4 regions of the Pseudocitrobacter faecalis genome follow, and region 3 is predicted to be linked to each of the others. Evidence: predicted binding sites of a transcription regulator. Region 3 holds the regulator's gene; each other region holds the start of a gene.
What was found. The regulator CRP, encoded in region 3, controls carbon source genes, mostly activating them, when cyclic AMP is high. The targets are predictions, from matches to a motif close to ATGTGANNNNNNTCACAT.
Positions count from the first base shown of each region.

Region 1 (5,468 bases), 3.4 Mb from region 3:
AATTCCAAAGCGGTTGATTTCGTCGTAACTGGATGCGGTACCGGCCAGGGGGCGCTGATGTCCCTGAACATCCACCCGGGTGTGGTATGTGGTTACTGCATCGATCCGGCTGATGCCTTCCTTTTCGCGCAGATCAACAACGGTAACGCACTGTCGCTGCCCTTCGCGAAAGGCTTCGGCTGGGGCGCGGAGCTGAACGTGCGCTTTATTTTTGAAAAAGCCTTTACCGGTCGCAACGGGGAAGGTTATCCGCCAGAGCGTAAAGAACCGCAGGTTCGTAACGCGGGCATTCTGAACCAGGTGAAAGCGGCTGTGGTGAAGGAAAACTATCTTGATACGCTGCGTGCGATTGACCCGGAGCTGGTGAAAACCGCCGTTTCTGGCCAGCGTTTCCAGCAGTGTTTCTTTGAAAATTGCCAGAATAAAGAGATCGAAGCGTTTGTGCGTGAGATCCTCGGGTAATTCTGTATGAAATGAAAATCCCCACTTGCGTGGGGATAGAGACTGATGGCAAACGCGAAATTGCCTGATGCGCTCCGCTTACCAGGCCTACAAGAATTCTGCAATATATTGAATTACTGCGATTTTGTAGGCCGGATAAGGCGTTTACGCCGCATCCGGCAAGAACAAAGTGCACTCCGTCAGCAATCTGAATCCCCAGCGGTGTGGGGATTTTTGATTCTATGCTTTCACCTTTTGAGATACCGACACACCAGCATCTTTAGTCAGCCGTAGCGTGTCCATCATCCCAACCAGACAGATCAGAGCGATAAACACAAACGCCAGTCTGAAGCTTATTCCCGGCATGGCGCCGAGTGCCAGCACTTCACTCACTTTCTCCCCCAGACGAATACCGATTGCCCCAAGGGTGATCCCAAGTCCAATGGCTAACTGACTGGCGGTGCTGAACAGCGTATTGGCATAACTCATCTGCGAGCCGGGCACGTCGGCAAAAGCCAGCGTGCTCACGCCGGTGAACTGGATGGAGCGGAATACGCCGCCTAAATAGAGCACCAGTAATATGGCCCACTCGGGAGTTTGTGGCGTTAAGAAGGCGCAGGCGACCAGAGCCACAACGTTCAAAGCGCCATTAATCAGTAACAGGCGGCGGAATCCCAGCCAGCGAATCAGCGGTGTCGTGGCGGGCTTGATGGTCAGATTGCCGACAAATACCGCCAGTACCAGCAGGCCTGAATGGAACGGATCCATCCCAAAACCGACCTGAAAAAGCAGCGGCAGCAGGAAAGGCACCGCACTGATTGAAGCCCGGAATAGCGATCCTCCGTACATCGTGACCCGGAAAGTCGGTACGTTCAGCGCATCCAGACGGATCATCGGCCATTTGGCTCGCCGGAAATGGTACAGCGAGTAATAAAATGCCAATCCGCCAATAGCAAAGAGTGTCAACACCACCCAATTGTGTATGCGTTGACCGCCCAGCGCTTCCATGGCGCACACCAGGCATACCATCGCCACCGAGGTAGCGAGAAAACCAGGCAGGTCAAAGGGGCGGCGTTCGTCATCGCGGATGTCGGGAATGATACGTAGCGACAGCAAAATGGCGATAATGCCCAATGGAACGTTAATAAAGAAGATCCACCGCCAGTCCGCGACGCTGGTGATAAACCCACCCAGCGGCGGCCCGATAATGGGGGCGATGAGCGCGGGCCAGGTGAGCGTGGCGATAGCCGTGATGAGCAGATGTTTTGGTGTAGTACGCAGAACTGCCAGACGTCCAACGGGTACCATCAGCGCGCCGCCCATTCCCTGAAGGATGCGCATGGCGACAAAACTATCGACGGTGGTTGCCAGGCCGCAAAATACGGATGCCAGGGTAAAAATGGCCAGCGCCAGGGTGAATATTTTCCGTGCGCCGAATCGGTCGGCAATCCAGCCGCTGGCGGGGATGAGAACGGCCAGTGTGATCAGATAGGCGCTGATACCAATGTTAAGATCGACGGCGTCTTCACCAAAACTTTTGGCCATGTCGGGCAGGGCGGTGGCGATCACGGTGCCATCAAGAAACTCCATAAAAAACGCCCCGGCAACCAACAGAGCAGCAGGCGACAGTCCGCGCTTGTTTTGTGCCTGGAGAGGCTCACTCATTTTTGTTTTACCCTATCAAAATAATCTGCAATTTTTCTAATATAAGTTTTTAGCTAAGTAACGGATTTGTTTCAGATAATAGATCTTAATCGCGGTTTGCTGAAAAATTAAACGTGACGCATATCTCGTTTTGGTTGATTTTTGTGATGAATGTCATACTATGTGTCAAAAGACAATAACACCTGTGTAACAAAATCGGAGCATCACAATGAAACAACGCATGCGCAAAATCCTCAAAAGCATGTTCGAGAACTATTGCAAAACTTTCAAAGACGTACCGCCAGGCGCTATGTTCTGATAAAAAAACCTGCCACGGCAGGTTTTTTTATGTCTGCAAGGAGCACGCTTCGTTCCTTTCGGGTACCATAGTACCCCTAAATGTTAAGGAGCGTATATGTCCCAGAACCTGACTGCTGATGAAGAACTGGTATCCGACGTGGTAGCCTGCCAGTTGGTCATTAAGCAAATTCTTGATGTCATCGATGTCATCGCCCCCGTCGAAGTGCGTGAGAAAATGTCCACTCAACTGAAATCTATTGATTTCGCTGGGCACCCATCAGCTGATCCGGTCACGCTGCGCGCGATCCAAAAAGCCATTGCCCTGATTGAGCTGAAGTTTACACCGCAGGGTGAAGCACACTGATTGATACGGGTTATGCAACCGGCAGGTTTATGCTGCCGGTTGTCGCTTGGGAAGGGATTAATGCACCTGGTGATTCACCACGTTCAGCAGATGCTGATCGGTTTGTTGCATACACAGCCCCGCTTTATTGGCGTTGCGTACTTCCTCAAGAATGGCCTGCAATAAAACGCCATCCTGCTGTTGCTCTTCTTCAAGATTGGTCAGGAAGTTCAGCGTGCTGTCGTCGCGCAGAACCTTTGCCTGCTCGGCCAACTCAGAAAGCGTAGTGCTGCGCTGGTTGTACTCTTCAATGGTCTTCAGGAAGAGTTCTTCGAGTGATGCACACTGTTCTTCGTGTGGCTCGATGGCTTTCACGACCGGATAGCCGCCAGATTTCTTCATGTAATCAAATACCCGCATCATTTGGGTGACGCTGGTTTGCGCCTGCGCGCGAAGGAAAGTCGCGGTGCCGTTGAGGCGTTGTTCAGAACACCACTCGCTCAGACGGAGATAGAGATTAGATGCGTAAAACTCAAGGTTCATTTGAGTATTCAGTTTTTGAACCATTCCTGGGACTGCCATACCAATATCCTTATTTCCTGGAAGGGACAACTCACGTTAACAGGCGGATTTTTACTTTAAATTGATACGCTACAATGAAGCAGCCTGAATTAATTTACGTTTAAATCACGCTATTTACGCGTCAGAGAACAATAACAGAATGTAATATTCAATGACCTCTGAATGTGACCGATGTACGATTCCTGACTCGGCTCGAAAAATAATACCGCGCACTCCAGCCTAAGAAAACTCTTAAGTTTGTTCATTTACTTTTTGTTACAACTATATTCCAGAAAAGGATTATCTCTACGCGCGTGACCGTAATGAATTATTACAGTTGTATGATTTATATAGTGAATATATTACCTGTCAGCTTTGTTTGTGATCGCATTAACATTTTTTGGCGGGATCACAAAAAACCACTTCACTGTTTGTCAGGCATTACGTACTCTTCACATAATAAAATGAAACAGTGGTTTATTTTTGTTTGGTTTTTGGGTAAACAATCACTTCAATAACCAGGAAATTGTTTTAGATCATTTTTGCCAATATGAGGTCGATCGGTTCACGCGCAATTATTTGGCAAATCCCCGCTTACGATAAAACAGGAGTTATCATGAAACAGGTTGCCGTGCTGTTAGCACCCGGATTCGAAGAAGGTGAAGCGATTGTCACAATTGATATTCTGCGTCGTTTGCATATTCACGTTGAACTGGTGTCCTGCGCTGAATCTCGTGCGGTGGTGAGCTACCACGATATTCCGATGGTAGCAGATGCGACACTTGCAGAACGTAGGGATAAAATCTACGACGCCGTGGTTCTGCCGGGTGGGCCGCAGGGCAGTGTCAATCTGGCTGCGAATAAAGATGTCGTGAAATTTGTCGCCGCGCATGATGAGGCGGGGAAATATCTCTGCCCGATTTGTTCAGCTGCTGCTCGCGTGCTGGCAGGTAATGGTTTGCTTAAAGGGCGCCGCTATGTCTGTTCCGGCGACTTATGGCAGGATATTACTGATGGCGTGTATATCGACGCCCCGGTCGTGGAAGAGGGGAATCTTATCAGCGGTAAAGGTTTTGGTCATGTATTTGATTTTGCCTTTACTGTGGCGGCACGCTTATTAGGTGACGAAGCGCCAGTACGCGAACACGCAGACCACATTTACTATTCGTGGTAACCCCTGAACAAGGATGGGTTAGCTAACAATATAGATTATCATGCTATTACCGGGGCGAATTGTCAGACAATTCGCCCTTTCTGTATGTCATTTTCTGCTAAATCCATGCATGCAACTACTGTAATTCTGCGGTGTGATGCGGCTCTCTTATGGATAAATATTTTCCCGCTATTAATGTGCTAACAACCGTAATGCCGTTAACGAAACGGCTAATACGTTGTTTTATGTCCTAATTAAAATTTTAAACCGATTATTTCCCTACAAATAAAAGCACTAAGGCTGGAGTATACCATGCACAAATTCACTAAAGCGCTGGCCGCCATCGGCCTGGCAGCGGTTATGTCACAATCAGCTATGGCGGAAAACCTGAAGCTCGGTTTTCTGGTGAAGCAGCCGGAAGAGCCGTGGTTCCAGACCGAATGGAAGTTTGCAGACAAAGCCGGTAAAGATCTGGGTTTTGACGTTATTAAAATTGCCGTGCCCGACGGCGAGAAAACCCTGAACGCCATCGATAGCCTGGCGGCTAACGGCGCGAAAGGGTTTGTTATCTGCACGCCGGATCCGAAACTGGGCTCGGCGATTATGGCGAAAGCCCGCGGTTATGACATGAAAGTGATCACCGTCGATGACCAGTTCGTTAACGCTAAGGGCAAGCCGATGGATACCGTTCCGCTGGTGATGATGGCGGCCAGCGAAATCGGCGCGCGTCAAGGGCAGGAGCTCTATAAAGAGATGCAAAAACGCGGCTGGGACGTGAAAGAGACCGCCGTGATGGCGATCACTGCTAACGAGCTGGATACCGCGCGTCGCCGTACCACCGGCTCGCTGGAGGCACTGAAAGCCGCGGGCTTCCCGGAAAAACAGATTTATCAGGTTCCAACCAAATCGAATGATATTCCCGGCGCGTTTGATGCCGGTAACTCCATGTTAGTTCAGCATCCAGGCGTGAAACACTGGCTGATTGTCGGCATGAACGATAACACCGTTCTGGGCGGCGTGCGCGCG
Region 1 covers NZ_CBDDNJ010000002.1:1,474,571-1,480,038, forward strand. Annotated here, with positions in the region: gene ACOXYR_RS07625 (RpiB/LacA/LacB family sugar-phosphate isomerase) at 1-462, shown strand, start outside; gene ACOXYR_RS07630 (MFS transporter) at 682-2,106, opposite strand; gene azuC (stress response protein AzuC) at 2,315-2,404, shown strand; gene ACOXYR_RS07640 (DUF2766 family protein) at 2,501-2,749, shown strand; gene ACOXYR_RS07645 (non-heme ferritin-like protein) at 2,807-3,310, opposite strand; gene ACOXYR_RS07650 (DJ-1/PfpI family protein) at 3,906-4,463, shown strand; gene ACOXYR_RS07655 (arabinose ABC transporter substrate-binding protein) at 4,755-5,468, shown strand, end outside.
Region 1: a site for CRP is predicted at 2,248-2,265, ahead of azuC (stress response protein AzuC). Genes of this name have one in related genera too.

Region 2 (5,468 bases), 2.0 Mb from region 3:
AGCGTTACAGCATCGAGCTTAACTTTCTTCCCCTCTTCTTCACAGCAAGGGCTGCTGACAACGACGACGACCCGGCTTTCCTGAGGTTCATAACGGAATATCTGCATAAAGCGTTTGGTGGTGATATTCAGCTTATCGCCATTACGCACATAAAGATGGAGCATCGCGGTGCCGGAGATAAAGACTACCTCATAACGTTCAATGTATTCGAGCGGTAAAGGCTGCGGAAGATAGATGCTGGTAATGCTTTGCGGCGTCAATGTGAACAACGGCTGACGAGACCGCTGTAATGACACGTTCCCCAGCATACCCAGCGGGACACCTATCAGCATTAAGAGCCAGCATATCGCGCTAAGGTGTAGAAAGATGGCCAGATAGCCGCAGCCAAATATCAGCACAATACCCACGATCATTATGGTCCAGGCCATCGATGAGGAAGACCATATAGCTTTAGCTTCTGTCGCCAGTGCTGCTTCTGCCTCGATTTCCTCGCGTATCTCGGCGCGCAATGGTTCAATCTCCTGAGATATCTCGCAAGACAATGCGCTGGCAACGGGCGTGAATAACGCCGGGAAGAAAAGATTCTCTTCTGGTACAACGGCACGAGAGGCGCGTGACAGCAGCGATTCATCGAGGGAAAGATTCAGGGCAGTGATACGCGTGCGGGTCGTGGGATGGCTATCCATGGGATGCGCAATTTCACTGTCGATGCTGGCAAGGACATCAAGCGGCCCCAGCTTTTGTAACGCAGAGATCAGCCCTTCCGTCCAATTGGCACTGTTCTTCCGCCCGCGAAGAACGTCCTCCAGAAAGCGCTCAACGGGCTCATTCAGCGCCGATATTCTCAGCAATGCGCAGGCGAAGGCCGAAGAGGATGATACGCGAGCTCCGGTTTCATCGGCGGCCAGTTCCCGGATGCGGCTCCAGTGGTTCACCGTCTCATGGAATGTTTGTAAAAACCACATTGCCATATCCAGGGCGGAATACAGCACAAGGCGATCTATCCAGGCATCCTGCATGTTTTTGGCCATCTGTTGCAGGCTATTTTGCATGCCCGCGTAGAGGGGGGCGAAGCGCAAGCTGTACTGCGTATCCTCGCCGGTAAAGTGACCTAACTCATGCCCCACGACAGCGGCAATCTCCGCTTCATTAAGGAGTGACAGATACGTCAGCGGTAAATAGAGTGTATTCCCCGTTAAGCGCTCGCCCTTTTCAATTTGGACAGGGTTAGCCGTAACATAAAAACAGTCAAAAAACCCCACGACAATGTTATCTGGTGGCGTAAGCTGCGCCTGAGAGGTAAGGATCCGAACCCACTGCCAGAGTTCAGGCGCCTGCATTTCTGGCAGATTGACGCCTATCACCCGCGAATCTTCAGGCTCAAACAGGGCAAAGCATTTACGCACAGAAAAGAAACTTTTAATGATCATCCAGAGTATGGCAAATACCGCTAACACCATGGCGAAGAGCAATTTTATCCCGCCGCCATTCATCTCTACGTGACCCATTGTCCAGATAATTTCAGAGAGCACTAAGGCAACGGTCGCGAGGCCGCAAAAAAGAATGTCTCCAACCATCATAAAGGGCAGCAGTCGTCGGCAGAGATTAAACTTTTGGATGAGCACATCCTGGGAACGTCGCGAAGTGCGCGCACTGGCCTTACACACCATAACCGCGCTTCCCAGAATAAACATCGCCACCAGACTTAACAGAAGCGCCAGCATGGCTAATCCAAACTGGATAACTTCTATATCATCAGTATTATCACTTGCCCGCCAGCATTTCCATAATCCATATATAAAGAGAAACAGCGGGGTATAAAAAAGATTAAGAACCCTTTTTCTTTCCATAGAAAAACTCATCCATTTAAATTAAGAATATTATTAAGTAATTTAATTGCAATGCGTTATATATTTAATGAATAAATCACTTTGTAAAATTCATTACAAATTAGCAAGGCGGTGAAATTAATTTTTTATTATAAAAGAAAAGAGTTGAAAGGGAAGAAAAACAAAAAGTGGCTGGAAACACAAATCGTACTCTGCGCTTCCAGCCATTCTATTACTCGATACCTTTGCTACGCAGGTAATCTTCGTAATTACCGCTGAAGTCAATGACGCGCTCCGGCGTAATTTCAATTACACGCGTCGCCAAAGAGCTAACAAACTCGCGGTCGTGAGAAACGAAGATCAGCGTGCCTGGATACATTTCCAGCGCCATATTCAGGGATTCAATGGATTCCATATCCAGGTGGTTGGTCGGTTCATCCATCACCAGCACGTTCGGTTTTTGCATCATCAGTTTACCGAACAGCATGCGGCCTTTTTCACCACCGGAAAGCACTTTCGCCGGTTTCTTGATATCGTCCTGGCTGAACAGCAGACGACCCAGAATACTGCGCACCGCTTGTTCGTCATCGCCTTCCTGTTTCCACTGGCTCATCCATTCGAAGACGGTCAGATCATTTTCAAATTCGAATTCATGATCCTGCGCGTAGTAGCCAATTTGTGCGTTTTCAGACCATTTCACCGTGCCTTGATCCGGCGTTAAGTCGCCAACCAGGGTTTTCATCAGCGTAGATTTACCCACGCCGTTGGTGCCGAGAATAGCCAGTTTCTCGCCCACTTCCAGCAGCAGGTTAACGCCTTTAAACAGCGGGCCGTTATCAAAGCCTTTGCTGAGCGCTTCCACTTCCAGCGCGTTGCGGAACAGTTTTTTATCCTGCTCAAAACGAATGAACGGGTTCTGGCGACTCGATGCTTTGACTTCGTCGAGCTTGATTTTGTCAATCTGACGCGCGCGGGACGTTGCCTGGCGAGATTTAGAAGCGTTGGCGCTGAAGCGGCTGACGAAGGATTGCAGGTCAGCAATCTGCGCTTTCTTCTTGGCGTTGTCGGCCAGCAGACGTTCGCGCGCCTGGGTGGCGGCAGTCATATATTCGTCGTAGTTACCGGCGTAGACGCGCAGCTCACCGTAGTCGAGATCCGCCATGTGGGTGCAGACCATGTTCAGGAAGTGACGGTCGTGCGAAATGATGATCATGGTGCTGTCGCGCTCGTTCAGCACCTGCTCCAGCCAGCGAATGGTGTCGATGTCCAGGTTGTTGGTCGGTTCATCGAGCAGCAGAATGTCCGGGTTAGAGAACAGTGCCTGGGCCAGGAGCACACGCAGCTTCCAGCCTGGTGCCACTTCGCTCATCGGGCCGTAATGCTGTTCCAGCGGAATACCCACGCCCAGCAGCAGTTCACCGGCGCGCGCTTCAGCGGAATAGCCGTCCATTTCGCCGTATTTCACTTCAAGATCGGCCACTTTATAGCCGTCTTCTTCGCTCATTTCGGGCAGTGAGTAGATGCGATCGCGCTCTTGTTTAACTTCCCACAGCTCACCGTGCCCCATGATGACTGTATCCAGTACGCTGAACTCTTCGAAGGCGAACTGATCCTGACGCAGCTTACCGATGCGTTCGTTCGGGTCGAGAGAGACGTTGCCGAGCGTCGGTTCAAGATCGCCGCCGAGGATTTTCATAAAGGTGGATTTGCCGCTCCCGTTAGCGCCAATCAGGCCGTAACGGTTGCCGCCGCCAAATTTGACGGAGATGTTTTCGAACAGCGGCTTACTGCCAAACTGCATGGTAACGTTGCTGGTAACTAACACGGAAGTATCCTGAGGAATGTGACAAACCGCCTATTATGCCACAATTCCGAATTAAAATCGCCCGCCTTCGTAACGGGCTAAACTGTCACCTAAGTGAAAAAAATGTGATTTCGTACACATCTGAATTCCCTGTTGCCGGGAATGCACATATAATGCGCTTCCATCATACATCCGATTTTCCAACCACAGCCTGAGTGGCACTGATATCTCGAACAACATGAACATGAAATTAACAACACTTTTCGCTGCGGCGCTTGCAGTCGTTGGCTTCTGTAAAACCGCATCCGCAGTGACATATCCGTTGCCGACGGATGGTAGTCGTGTCATTGGTCAGAATCAGGTGATCACCATCCCTGAGAACAATAAGCAGCCGCTGGAATACTTTGCGGCGCAGTATCAGATGGGTCTTTCCAATATGCTGGAAGCTAACCCGGGCGTGGATACGTATCTGCCGAAAGGCGGCACTGTGCTCACTATTCCGCAGCAACTGATTCTGCCGGATACCGTACATGAAGGCATTATCATCAACAGCGCGGAAATGCGTCTGTACTACTACCCAAAAGGCACTAACACGGTCATCGTGCTGCCAATCGGGATTGGCCAGTTAGGAAAAGACACCCCGATTAACTGGACGACCAAAGTAGAACGTAAGAAAGCGGGCCCGACCTGGACACCGACAGCGAAAATGCACGCGGAATATCGCGCGGCGGGTAACCCGCTGCCGGCCGTGGTTCCGGCTGGCCCGGATAACCCGATGGGACTGTACGCGCTGTACATCGGCCGCCTGTACGCCATTCATGGTACCAACGCCAACTTTGGTATCGGTCTGCGCGTGAGCCACGGTTGCGTGCGTCTGCGTAACGAAGACATCAAATTCCTGTTCGAGAGCGTGCCGGTCGGTACCCGCGTACAGTTTATCGATGAACCTGTGAAAGCGACCACGGAACCAGATGGCAGCCGCTTTATCGAAGTACACAACCCGCTGTCCGTGACCGAAGCACAGTTTGAAGGCGGTGAAATTGTTCCGGTTACGCTGAATTCTGCGGTGCAGAAAGTGACCTCTCAGTCTGATGTAGACCAGGATGTACTGAATCAGGCGATTCAGAGCCGTGCGGGTATCCCGATTCGTCTGAACTGATTAGGTTCAGATGTGAAAATGGCGAAGCGGATGCTTCGCCATTTTTTTTGGGGTTAGTGCGTTTTTTTTCCCTCACCCTAACCCTCTCCCACAGGGAGAGGGGACCGTTCGTGCCCGCTTTTCTCCCTCTCCCTGTGGGAGAGGGCCGGGGTGAGGGCATCAGCGCACAACTATCACCCATTATTCACCATCACAAACCCGCCATGATCGTAGCGATAATGGCAGTGCGCATACTCCAGCGGCGTACCGTCTTCCAGATAAATAACCTGCTCCAGTTCCAGTACCGGGTCGGTCTCATCGCAGTTGAGATACTCTCTGTCGCGCGCATCCGGCTTACAGGCGCGCACTACGCGATAGGAACCCATCATCTTTAAGCCCAGCGTTTCCCGCACGTAGCGGAATACCGAACTTTCGAGATGTGATTTATTCAGCCCCGGCACCAAAGATACCGGCATTACTGTCATATCCAGTGAAATCGGTTCACCGTTAACCAAGCGCAACCGAATAAAATCGTATACCGGCGCGTCGGCGTTAATCAGCAACGAGGCCTGCTCTTTTTCATCCGGGAACCGCACCTCAAAGGCAATCACTTGGCTTGTCACCTCGCCAAGATGCCGCCAGGTTTCGGTTGCGCCAAAGTAGTCACTGCCCGAGACATCCCATTGCGAAAGCTGGC
Region 2 covers NZ_CBDDNJ010000002.1:2,826,846-2,832,313, forward strand. Annotated here, with positions in the region: gene ACOXYR_RS14085 (M48 family metallopeptidase) at 1-1,724, opposite strand, end outside; gene ACOXYR_RS14090 (ABC-F family ATPase) at 2,062-3,654, opposite strand; gene ldtB (L,D-transpeptidase) at 3,872-4,792, shown strand; gene ACOXYR_RS14100 (GntR family transcriptional regulator) at 4,966-5,468, opposite strand, start outside.
Region 2: a site for CRP is predicted at 3,757-3,774, ahead of ACOXYR_RS14090 (ABC-F family ATPase). Genes of this name have one in related genera too.

Region 3 (5,468 bases):
CGCCGTCGCTGGTGGTGGAAGAGAAAGATATCGACGAGGGTATGACGCGCTTTGCACAGGCGGTGGCGAAAGTCGTCAGTTGATATGCCGGTTTAGCCAGATACCGTGCCGTGGCCGCTGACGCCATGCCACCGACGAAATGGTGTGCATGGTGTTGAGGTGGCCCAGAACACGCTGGAGATGCTGTTCCATGGTGCTGAGTGGCCCGTGGGACAGCGTATCCGGTGACTCCATGATGTTCACATCCCCGCTACTGCCCGATTCATCATACTCCAGCCGCTGCTGACAGCGTTGCAGGGCGACTTCACACGATTCCAGATAACGCTGCATCAGCTCCGGTGAGAGCGTATCGTGCTCACGCGCCAGCGTGGTCATGGCGTTGATATGTTCAACGATGAACTGGCTGTGCGTCACCCAAAGTTTCATATCTTCCAGATAGTGCGTATTAAAGCCCGGCTCCTGCATTGCCTGATTGAGTGAGTTAAACAGGGCGTTATGCGCCTGATTGACGCGCATACGTTGATACGCCAGTTTTTCGGCAGGAGGGTCGTCACTCAAAATTAACTGTATTGCTTCCTGATCCGCTTCCAGCGCGGAGTGTGCATTTTTGCGCAGCAGGCCACTTTGCCACTGCGGCCACAGCCACAGCATGCCGCCAAAAGCAATCAGGCAGCCGATAATGGTGTCGGCGAAACGCGCTACGATAAACTGCTCGCCGTTGAGCGTCAGCAATTGCAGGGTGTACACCGCCGTAATGGTGAAACCGACCGTCGCCCAGCCGTAGCTTTTGCGAATAATCAGATAGCTTATCAGGGTGATCACCAGCATTGCGGTCAGCGCAAACCCTTCCGGGAAATGGTAGTGCAACGTTACGGCGGCAATCACCAGCCCCGCCAGCGTGCCTGCCGCTCGGTGGAAGATACGCACGCGTGTCGCGCCGTAGCCGTTTTGTGTCACCAGCAGCACGGTCATTAAGATCCAATAGGGTTTTGGCAGATGCAGCGCCGCCCCCATCAGGCTGGCGATGCTCAACATGACGCTTAAGCGCGCAGCATTACGCAGCGCGGGCGATTTCAGCGACAGATAGCTTTTCAGCGCCGGGAACAGGGGCAGGCGACGTTCTTTGTCGGCCATCAGGTTTCGCGGATAAAGGGGGCGCTGCGCGCGCAACACTTTGGCGATGCGGCTGAAGTGCCAGGCGCAGAACTGCCCGACCGGGTTATCCGGATGCTGACGGGCAATTTTCTCCAGCGCGCCAATTTGTTTATCCATGTTGAAGCGCGTCGGGAAGCGGTGATAGAGAATATCATCGGCCATGACCCGCAGGCGTGCGGCGACGGTCTGCGCGTTCCAGCGAATCACCGCTTCGGCGTGGCTACGCTCAACCAGCTTTTGCACCTCTTCCGGCTGATGCAGGCTCACTGAAATGTGCTCCTGCAAATCCAGCCCCATCTGGAAGGCGCGCAGCAGACGCTTGTAATCATTGTGTTGATTGGCTGCCAGCATATGCATTTGCTGGTAACACTGGGAAATCAGATCGACCACTTTCTGCTGACGGTTAAGCAACGGCGGCAGGGCGGTATTGGGATCGGTATGTTGCGTCAGCAAGCTATATTTAGCTTCGCAGTACTCGGCCAGTTGGCGATAGAGCAGGCTCAACGACTCGCGCAGCGGTTGTTCACGCCACAACCAGAACCAAAACCAGTTAAACAGCCCGTACCACAACGTGCCGAGCGCGTAGATAAGTAGCGGCTCCCAGATGGGCATATTGCCCGCCAGGCTCAGGGTAAAAATGGCGGCTATCAGCGAGGCCGGAAGTAATCGCCCGTGCAGGGCGCTGATTTCGGCGGTAACGCCCAGCACCATCGCCAGCCCGGTGAGGATAAACGGTAGCGGGATATCATCGGCCAGCAGCAGTTGCACAATCAGGCTGCAACCAGCGAACAGCGACCCACCGATAATCAGGCGTTTGAAGAAGCGTTTATGAGGAGTATCCAGCCCGGCGATGTTGCAGCAGGCAGGCACCAAAGAAAACAGTAAACCGTGTTGAAGTTGGCCGAGGATCAGGCCGACGGCGACCGGCAAACATAACACCAGCGTTTGCCGCAGTGCATAGTTGACTTCCGGGTGGTAAATCAGCCTGCGCCACATAAGAGACAAAAACGGCGTATTGTGCGAACAATACGCCGTCAGACGAGATTAACGCGTGCCGTAAACGACGATCGTTTTACCGTGTGCAGAGATCAGGTTCTGATCTTCCAGCATCTTCAGGATGCGGCCCACTGTTTCGCGGGAGCAGCCGACGATCTGACCGATTTCCTGACGGGTAATTTTGATCTGCATACCGTCCGGGTGGGTCATGGCATCCGGCTGTTTCGCCAGATTCAGCAGCGTCTGCGCGATACGACCGGTTACGTCGAGGAACGCCAGGTTACCGACTTTCTCAGAGGTCACCTGCAGACGGCGCGCCATCTGAGAGGAGAGACGCATCAGGATATCCGGGTTAACCTGGATAAGCTGACGGAATTTTTTGTAGGAGATTTCAGCCACTTCACAGGCGGTTTTCGCCCGAACCCAGGCGCTACGTTCCTGACCTTCTTCAAACAGGCCCAGTTCGCCGATGAAATCGCCCTGGTTGAGGTAGGAAAGGATCATCTCTTTGCCTTCCTCATCCTTGATGAGTACTGCCACGGAGCCTTTAACGATGTAATACAGCGTTTCCGCTTTTTCACCCTGGTGAATCAGCGTGCTCTTCGATGGGTACTTATGAATGTGGCAATGAGACAAGAACCATTCGAGTGTCGGGTCTGTTTGCGGTTTGCCAAGCACCATGCGCGGTTATCCTCTGTTATAAGCTATCGCCAGCGGCATAAATCAGGCCGCCACTGGTTGAAATAATATCCTTCCCTCTACCTGGGAAGTTGGCCGTCAAAGATTGTCGCGACCAGTAAGTGATGTCCTCTGCATACATGCAGTACGTTTATGTATCTCTGTAGCATCCCGACTGTTTTAGCATAGCTTTCGCCGTGTGTCTCCTGGTGTCTCGCTTCAGCATGACCCAGGTCTACTTCCGTTGCGAGATTTGTTATGTGCGCGTAATCTGACAATAAATTTGCAACTCTGGAGTGACAATTATGCAAGCGCGTGTGAAATGGGTGGAAGGGTTAACCTTCCTGGGTGAGTCGGCTTCCGGGCACCAGATTTTGATGGATGGCAACTCAGGTGATAAAGCGCCAAGCCCCATGGAAGTCGTGCTGATGGCGGCGGGTGGCTGTAGCGCCATCGACGTGGTGTCTATTTTGCAAAAGGGCCGCTATGACGTGACCGATTGTGAAGTTAAATTGACGTCTGAACGCCGTGAAGAAGCGCCGCGTCTGTTCACGCATATTAATCTGCACTTCATAGTGACCGGCAAAGAGCTGAAAGATGCGGCGGTGTCCCGTGCCGTAGATTTGTCGGCTGAGAAATATTGTTCAGTGGCGCTGATGCTGGGCAAAGCGGTGAACATTACCCATTCTTATGAGGTGGTGGAGGGGTAAGTTGACGGCCCCCCTCACTCCGGCCCTCTCCCAGAGGGAGAGGGAGAAAACCGCACAATCGGTACCCTCTCCCTCTGGGAGAGGGTTAGGGTGAGGGGCCCAGCCCGCACCGTTCACCCAATCTTCTTCCCTTCCATCAATCTCTGCACCAGCGGCGTCATGATCAATTCCATCGCCAGCCCCATCTTGCCGCCGGGAACGACCAGCGTATTCATATGCGAGATGAATGATCCCTGCAGCATCGCCAGCAGCCAGGGGAAATCGATATTGTCGAGATTGCGGAAGTGGATCACCACAAAGCTCTCATCCAGTGACGGAATGCCTTTGGCGGCGAACGGGTCAGAGGTGTCGACCGTCGGGACGCGCTGGAAGTTGAGATGTGTGCGTGAGAACTGCGGCGTGATGAAGTTGATGTAATCTTCCATTGAGCGCACGACGGAATCCATCACCGCCTCGCGGGAGTGACCGCGCTCGCTGGTGTCGCGGATCATCTTCTGGATCCACTCCAGGTTAACGATTGGCACTACGCCGACCAGTAAATCCACATGTTTCGCCACATCGTGATGCGGCGTCACCACGCCACCGTGCAGCCCTTCAAAAAACAGCACGTCGGTTGGCTCTGGCAGAGGTTGCCACGGGGTGAAGGTTCCCGGCACCTGATTCCACGGCACCGCTTCATCGTAGGTATGCAGATATTTTCGCGACTGTCCGGTGCCGCTGTGCCCGTACTCGCGGAACGTCTGTTCCAGCAGGCTGAAGTCGTTGGCATCCGGGCCGAAGTAGCTGATATGGCGCCCCATATCGCGCGCCTTACGGATGGCTAAGTCCATTTCCGGACGCGTGTAGCGGTGAAAACTGTCGCCTTCCACCTCTGCGGCGTGAAGCTTAAGCTGGGCGAAAATTTTGCGGAACGCGAGGCTGGTGGTGGTGGTTCCCGCCCCGCTGGAACCCGTGACGGCGATAACCGGATGTTTGGCAGACATAGCGAACAACTCCCGAGTCGGTAAGATTAACCGCGAAACTGGCTGCGGGGCATGATGTTGACGGTTTCATGAAGTTCCGACCACACCAGAACCGCTTCGCCGCGTTGTAGTTGCTGTTTTACGTCGGCGACCTTTTGCGCAAGTGAACGTTCATATTCACCATAATCGGTGCCTTCACGCAACACAAAGCTTTCAATCAGGTTATCGAGCGTTTCAGGGTCGATATCTTGCCAGGGAATGATCATCTTTCACCTCCAAGCCACGGCATCAGCCAGTCGGGAATACGTCTCTCCAGCCACATTTGCGGTCGCCGGAAGGTACCGCCGATAAAGCCAACGTGGCCGCCATGTTCCGTTAACTGGTATTCGACGCAGGCAGGAAGTGTGTCAGCGTCAGGGATAACGTGGTGATCCATAAACGGATCATCCTTCGCGTGAATAATCAGCGTCGGAATCGCTATCTGATTGAGCAACGGCATGGCGCTACATTGACGATAATAGTCGATAGCGTCGGCGAAACCGTGAATTTTGGCGGTGATCAGGTCATCAAATTCACGAATTTTGCGCACGCGCTTAAGCTGGCGTAAATCGACCGGCAGCGTGCCGGGATACGCCGCCAGTTTGCGCGACGCGTTGCCTTTTAGCAGGTTGAGCAAATAGCGCTGATACACCCGCGAAAAGCCTTTTTCCATATGGTAACTACAGGCTTCCAGCACGAACGGCGCGGAGACGATCACCGCTGCATCCAGCGGTACCGTGTGGCCTTCTTTCGCCAGCAGACAGGCGAGCATATTGCCGCCGAGCGAATACCCGACCGCCGCCGTGGGCGCCTCACCCAGTTCCTGCTTCAGCCAGTTTAAAAACCAGGTGCCATCTTCTGTTTCACCGGAGTGATAAATACGGTTAAGGCGATTCGGTTCGCCACTGCAGCCGCGAAAATGCATCAC
Region 3 covers NZ_CBDDNJ010000002.1:4,852,729-4,858,196, forward strand. Annotated here, with positions in the region: gene argD (bifunctional acetylornithine/succinyldiaminopimelate transaminase) at 1-83, shown strand, start outside; gene ACOXYR_RS23305 (YccS/YhfK family putative transporter) at 76-2,151, opposite strand; gene crp (cAMP-activated global transcriptional regulator CRP) at 2,200-2,832, opposite strand; gene ACOXYR_RS23315 (OsmC family protein) at 3,135-3,539, shown strand; gene ACOXYR_RS23320 (phosphoribulokinase) at 3,653-4,522, opposite strand; gene ACOXYR_RS23325 (YheU family protein) at 4,549-4,767, opposite strand; gene ACOXYR_RS23330 (hydrolase) at 4,764-5,468, opposite strand, start outside.

Region 4 (5,468 bases), 3.7 Mb from region 3:
CTGAAGCTTCATCACCTGCAAATGCTGGTCGCGCTGGGCGAACAGTGCAATCTGACGCAGGTGGCGAAAATGATGCACATCACCCAACCTGCCCTTTCCAAGTGGCTGACACAGTTCGAAGAAGAGGTCGGGATCACACTTTTCGAACGCCATAGCAAAGGATTACGTCCCTCGGAAGGGGGAAAGCTGCTGCTTGCGCACGCGCAACGGTTAATCAACGATCTCGAACGTTCGCAGTTTGAGATGGAACGGTTTAAGCAGGGTGGCCTGGTCGGTAGCCTGAAAATCGGCTGCTCGCCGGTCGCGACCGATTGCGTCTCGCAGGCGATTTTCCCGCTCCTCAAAGAGATGCCTTCCCTGCATCTGAACATTGAAGAAAAAGTAATGACGCCGTTGCTGCATGATTTGCAGTCTGGCGTAGTGGATGTGGTGGTCGGGCGAATTGGTGGGCGAGCGCTGGAACTGCCGTTAAATTACCAGGTGTTATATACGGAACCCGTTTGTTTTGTTGCCCGCACCGATCATCCTCTCGCCGCTTACGACCGTCTAAGCTGGAAGGATCTGGAGCCCTGGCGCTGGATAGTCTGGCCGAGCGGCACGCCCATCCGCCAGAGTATTGATAACGCCCTCGTAGATAACGGCGTGATGCTGCCGGAAAACACCATCGAATCCGCCTCAATGAACGTCAGCGTCAACCTGCTGCAAAGCAGCGAGATGATTTCTATTCTTTCTTTACGACTGGCTGAACGTTACGCCCAACAGGGGCAACTCACTATTCTCGCGCTGCCCAAAATTGAGCAAAAAGGCAGCGTCGGCGTATTCTGGAGAAAAAACGATCAGCCCTCGCAGGCGCTGAGTCGTTTTCTTTATCATTTATCGCATCCGCTTCTGTCAGATGCCTGATGTTCCGCTTGTCTATGTCAGGTATGCTCACAATTCATGATGTGATCAGTAGCACATTTCTGGCTTTAATTGTATGATGAATGCGTTCCATCAAGGGTAACCAACATGAGCAAATCGCTGAATATTATCTGGCAATACCTGCGTGCTTTCGTCCTGATATATGCCTGTTTATATGCGGGAATCTTTATCGCCTCGCTGCTACCGATCACCATCCCCGGCAGTATTATCGGGATGCTAATTATGTTCGTTTTACTGGCACTGCAAATTCTGCCGTCGAAGTGGGTTTTGCCGGGCTGCTACATTCTTATCCGCTACATGGCGCTGCTGTTCGTGCCCATCGGCGTGGGCGTGATGCAATATTACGACCTGCTGAGCGCCCAGTTCGGCCCTATCGTCGTCTCCTGCGCGGTCAGTACGCTCGTCGTTTTCCTGGTGGTGAGCTGGAGTTCGCACATTATTCATGGCGAGCGCAAAGTGGTTGGTCAAAAAGGAACTGACGAATGATGCACTCTATCTGGTGGTCGTTGCCGCTGACGCTGGCGGTCTTTTTTGCCGCACGCTGGCTGGCCGCACGGGTCAAATTCCCGCTACTGAATCCGCTGCTGGTGGCGATGGTGGTGATTATTCCCATCCTGCTACTGACAGGTACACCTTACGATCACTATTTTCAGGGCAGCAAAGTCCTGAACGATCTGCTGCAACCGGCGGTCGTGGCTCTTGCTTTCCCGCTGTATGAACAGTTACATCAAATCCGCGCGCGCTGGAAATCGATTATCACCATCTGCTTTTTCGGCAGCGTGGTCGCGATGATTACCGGTACCTCGGTGGCGCTGTTAATGGGCGCATCGCCTGAAATTGCCGCCTCTATTTTACCGAAGTCGGTCACGACGCCGATTGCAATGGCGGTTGGCGGCAGCATTGGCGGCATTCCAGCGATTAGCGCTGTCTGCGTGATTTTCGTCGGGATCCTGGGCGCGGTATTTGGCCATACCCTGCTGAACCTGATGCGCATTAATACCAAAGCCGCGCGTGGCCTGGCGATGGGGACAGCTTCGCACGCCCTCGGTACTGCCCGTTGTGCAGAAGTCGATTATCAGGAAGGCGCGTTCAGTTCGCTGGCACTGGTGCTGTGCGGGATTATTACCTCGCTCGTCGCCCCGTTCCTGTTCCCGATTATTCTCTCTGTGGTCGGCTAAAATGCGACAAGTCACACATTTTGTAAAACGATTGCATGTGTTGCATAAATAATGAGATTTAGATCACTCATTTAAGCGTGATCGGCACGTACACTGTTTACCCTTACACTGTTACGAGGCAACGACATGCATCCACGTTTTCAATCTGCTTTTTCGCAACTGCCTGCGGACCTGCAAACAGCCATCGCCCCTGTGCTGGCTGATGCACACTTCTCCGCAATGCTGAGCGCCGGGCAGGTCTCATCGCTGCGTAGCGCGACAGGACTGGACGAAGACGCGTTGGCCTTCGCGCTCCTGCCGCTGGCTGCCGCCTGCGCGCGCGCCGACCTTTCCCACTTCAACGTTGGCGCCATTGCGCGCGGCGTCAGTGGGAACTGGTATTTCGGCGGCAATATGGAATTTCTGGGCGCGACCATGCAACAAACCGTCCATGCCGAGCAAAGCGCCATCAGCCACGCCTGGCTGCGCGGTGAAAAAGCCCTTGCGGCGATCACCGTTAACTACACCCCTTGCGGTCACTGCCGTCAGTTTATGAATGAACTGAACAGCGGGCTGGCGCTGCGCATCAACCTGCCGGGCCGTACGCCGCATACGCTGAAGGATTATTTGCCGGACGCGTTTGGGCCAAAAGATCTCGACATCAAAACGCTGTTGATGGATGAGCAGGATCACGGTTACCCACTGGAAGGCGATGCGTTAACTCAGGCTGCCATTAAAGCCGCGAATAAAAGCCACACCCCATACAGCAAATCGCCTTCTGGCGTGGCGCTGGAACTGGCTGATGGTACGATTTTCAGCGGCAGCTACGCTGAGAATGCGGCCTTCAACCCAACGTTACCGCCGTTGCAGGGTGCGCTGAATCTGTTAAGCCTGCATGGCTATGATTATCCTGCCATTACCCGCGCGATGCTTGCTGAACGCGCCGATGCGCCGCTCATCCAGTGGGATGCGACGGTGGCGACGCTCAAAGCGTTAGGCTGCCAGAACATCGACCGCGTCCTTCTCGGTTAATCATTCAGTGCGGGCGAAAGCCCGCAACTGGCGAATTTCCCTGCAATTAACGCGCTGATTCTTGCTCTTAAGCGGCGGGTACAGTAGCCTGAAGACTCCTTTTCACCATCATTGAGCCTTTTATGTTGAAGCGCGTGTTTTACAGCCTGTTAGTCCTGCTCGGCCTGCTGCTGTTGACCGTGTTAGGTCTTGATCGGTGGATGAGCTGGAAAACCGCGCCGTATATCTATGACGATCTGCAGGATCTCCCATACCGCCAGGTCGGTGTGGTATTAGGCACCGCTAAGTATTATCGCAAAGGCGTCATTAATCAGTATTACCGTTATCGTATTCAGGGTGCGCTTAATGCTTATAACAGCGGCAAGGTGAATTATCTGCTGCTGAGCGGCGATAACGCACTGCAAAGCTATAACGAGCCGATGACCATGCGCAAAGATTTCATTGCCGCTGGCGTCGACCCGGCGGATATCGTGCTCGACTACGCCGGTTTCCGTACGCTTGATTCCATCGTTCGCACACGTAAGGTCTTCGATACCAACGATTTTATTATCATCACCCAACGCTTCCACTGCGAACGCGCGCTGTTTATCGCGCTGCATATGGGCATTCAGGCCCAGTGCTACGCCGTGCCTTCGCCGAAAGATATGTGGAACGTTCGCCTGCGTGAATTCGGTGCGCGATTTGGTGCGCTGGCCGATCTCTACGTCTTTAAACGTGAACCGCGATTTTTAGGCCCGCTCATTCCGATTCCGACACAGCATGAAGTGCCGGAAGATGCCCAGGGCTACCCGGCAGTGACGCCGGAGCAGTTGCTGAAATTGCAGAAACCGTAATGTGTAAAATATTACGCATTACGTAACGCCGGAACAGATTATGACAATGCCTGCGAATAATAAAATCAATAATTCGATAGCAACGGTCAATAAAGTATTCAGGCCTTTTGGCTTACAAATGGGTTTAATGCCCACAACACCCAGTCGGCTGATTAATTTGCTCGGTACGGTAAAAAATAACGACATCATGACAGGCCGCGTGTAAATCATAAACAAAAGCCCGAAGCCAGACAGCTTCGGGCTTTTTGTTATCCGTGACTTATTTCTTACGCGCGTATTTCAGTGAATCCAGCGCTACGGCGAAGATAATAATTGCCCCTTTAATAATGTACTGCCAGTACGGGTTAACGCCGATGTAGGTCAGACCATAGTTGATAACCGTAAAGATAATCACACCGGTGACCACACCAAGCACCGTACCCACGCCGCCACTGAAGGAAACCCCTCCCACAACGCAGGCTGCAATGGCATCCAGCTCATACATAAAGCCAAGGTTGTTGGTCGCAGAACCAATTCGCCCCGCTTCCAGTAGACCGCCGAAAGCGTAGAACACACCGGACAGCGCATAGATAACCAGCAGGTTTACCGCCACGTTCACGCCGGAAACTTTCGCCGCTTCCGGGTTACCGCCGATGGCGAAAATGTTTTTACCGAAGCGGGTTTTGTTCCACAGCACCCAGACAAACGCTACGGCAATCAACGCATAGAACGTAATGTAGGAGAGACGGAAACTGCCGAGCGCAATAAAGCCCTGCGCAAAAGTGGAGAAGCCGCTATCAAAACCAGAAATCGGCGAGGCGCCCACAAAGTCGTAATACAGGGAGTTAATCCCGTACACAATAATCATGGTACCCAGGGTGGTAATAAACGGCGTCACGTTCAGATAAGCAATAATAATGCCGTTGATCAGGCCGATGATCGCACCAATCGCGCAGACAATCAGGATGACCAGCGCAATCGGCATGGTCGCCATTTCCGGGAACACCTTGTTGGCGTTATCCACGGATTGGAGCAGCGTCGCGGCAATCACCGCCGCCAGCCCTACCTGGCGACCAGCAGACAGGTCAGTACCCTGGGTGACAATCAACCCCGCCACCCCAAGCGCGATGATAATACGTACAGAAGACTGGGTCAGGATGTTACTTAAGTTCAGCAAACTTAAAAACGTCGGGTCCTGAAAAATAATAATCGCCAGCAGAACTAAAAGAACGACGTAAATACCGCCCTCTTTCAGATAAGTGAGAAAGCTTTTTTTATTTAACGCACTCATGTCGAGCCCCTGATCTTAAAGGTGCAATGACGCAAGACGGAGAATTTCGTTTTGCGTTGTTGTTTTTGTGTCTACAATTCCGGCAACCAGACCGTTGCTCATTACCAGAATGCGATCGGTAATGCCCAGCAGTTCCGGCATTTCGGATGAGATAATAATGATCCCTTTATCTTTCTTGGCCAGCTCAGCAATCAGCTGATATATTTCAAATTTCGCACCGACGTCAATCCCGCGTGTCGGTTCATCGAGCATTAA
Region 4 covers NZ_CBDDNJ010000002.1:1,159,328-1,164,795, reverse strand. Annotated here, with positions in the region: gene ACOXYR_RS06080 (LysR substrate-binding domain-containing protein) at 1-903, shown strand, start outside; gene ACOXYR_RS06075 (CidA/LrgA family protein) at 1,009-1,407, shown strand; gene ACOXYR_RS06070 (CidB/LrgB family autolysis modulator) at 1,404-2,099, shown strand; gene cdd (cytidine deaminase) at 2,226-3,110, shown strand; gene sanA (outer membrane permeability protein SanA) at 3,233-3,943, shown strand; gene mglC (galactose/methyl galactoside ABC transporter permease MglC) at 4,203-5,213, opposite strand; gene mglA (galactose/methyl galactoside ABC transporter ATP-binding protein MglA) at 5,229-5,468, opposite strand, start outside.
Region 4: a site for CRP is predicted at 2,151-2,168, ahead of cdd (cytidine deaminase). Genes of this name have one in related genera too.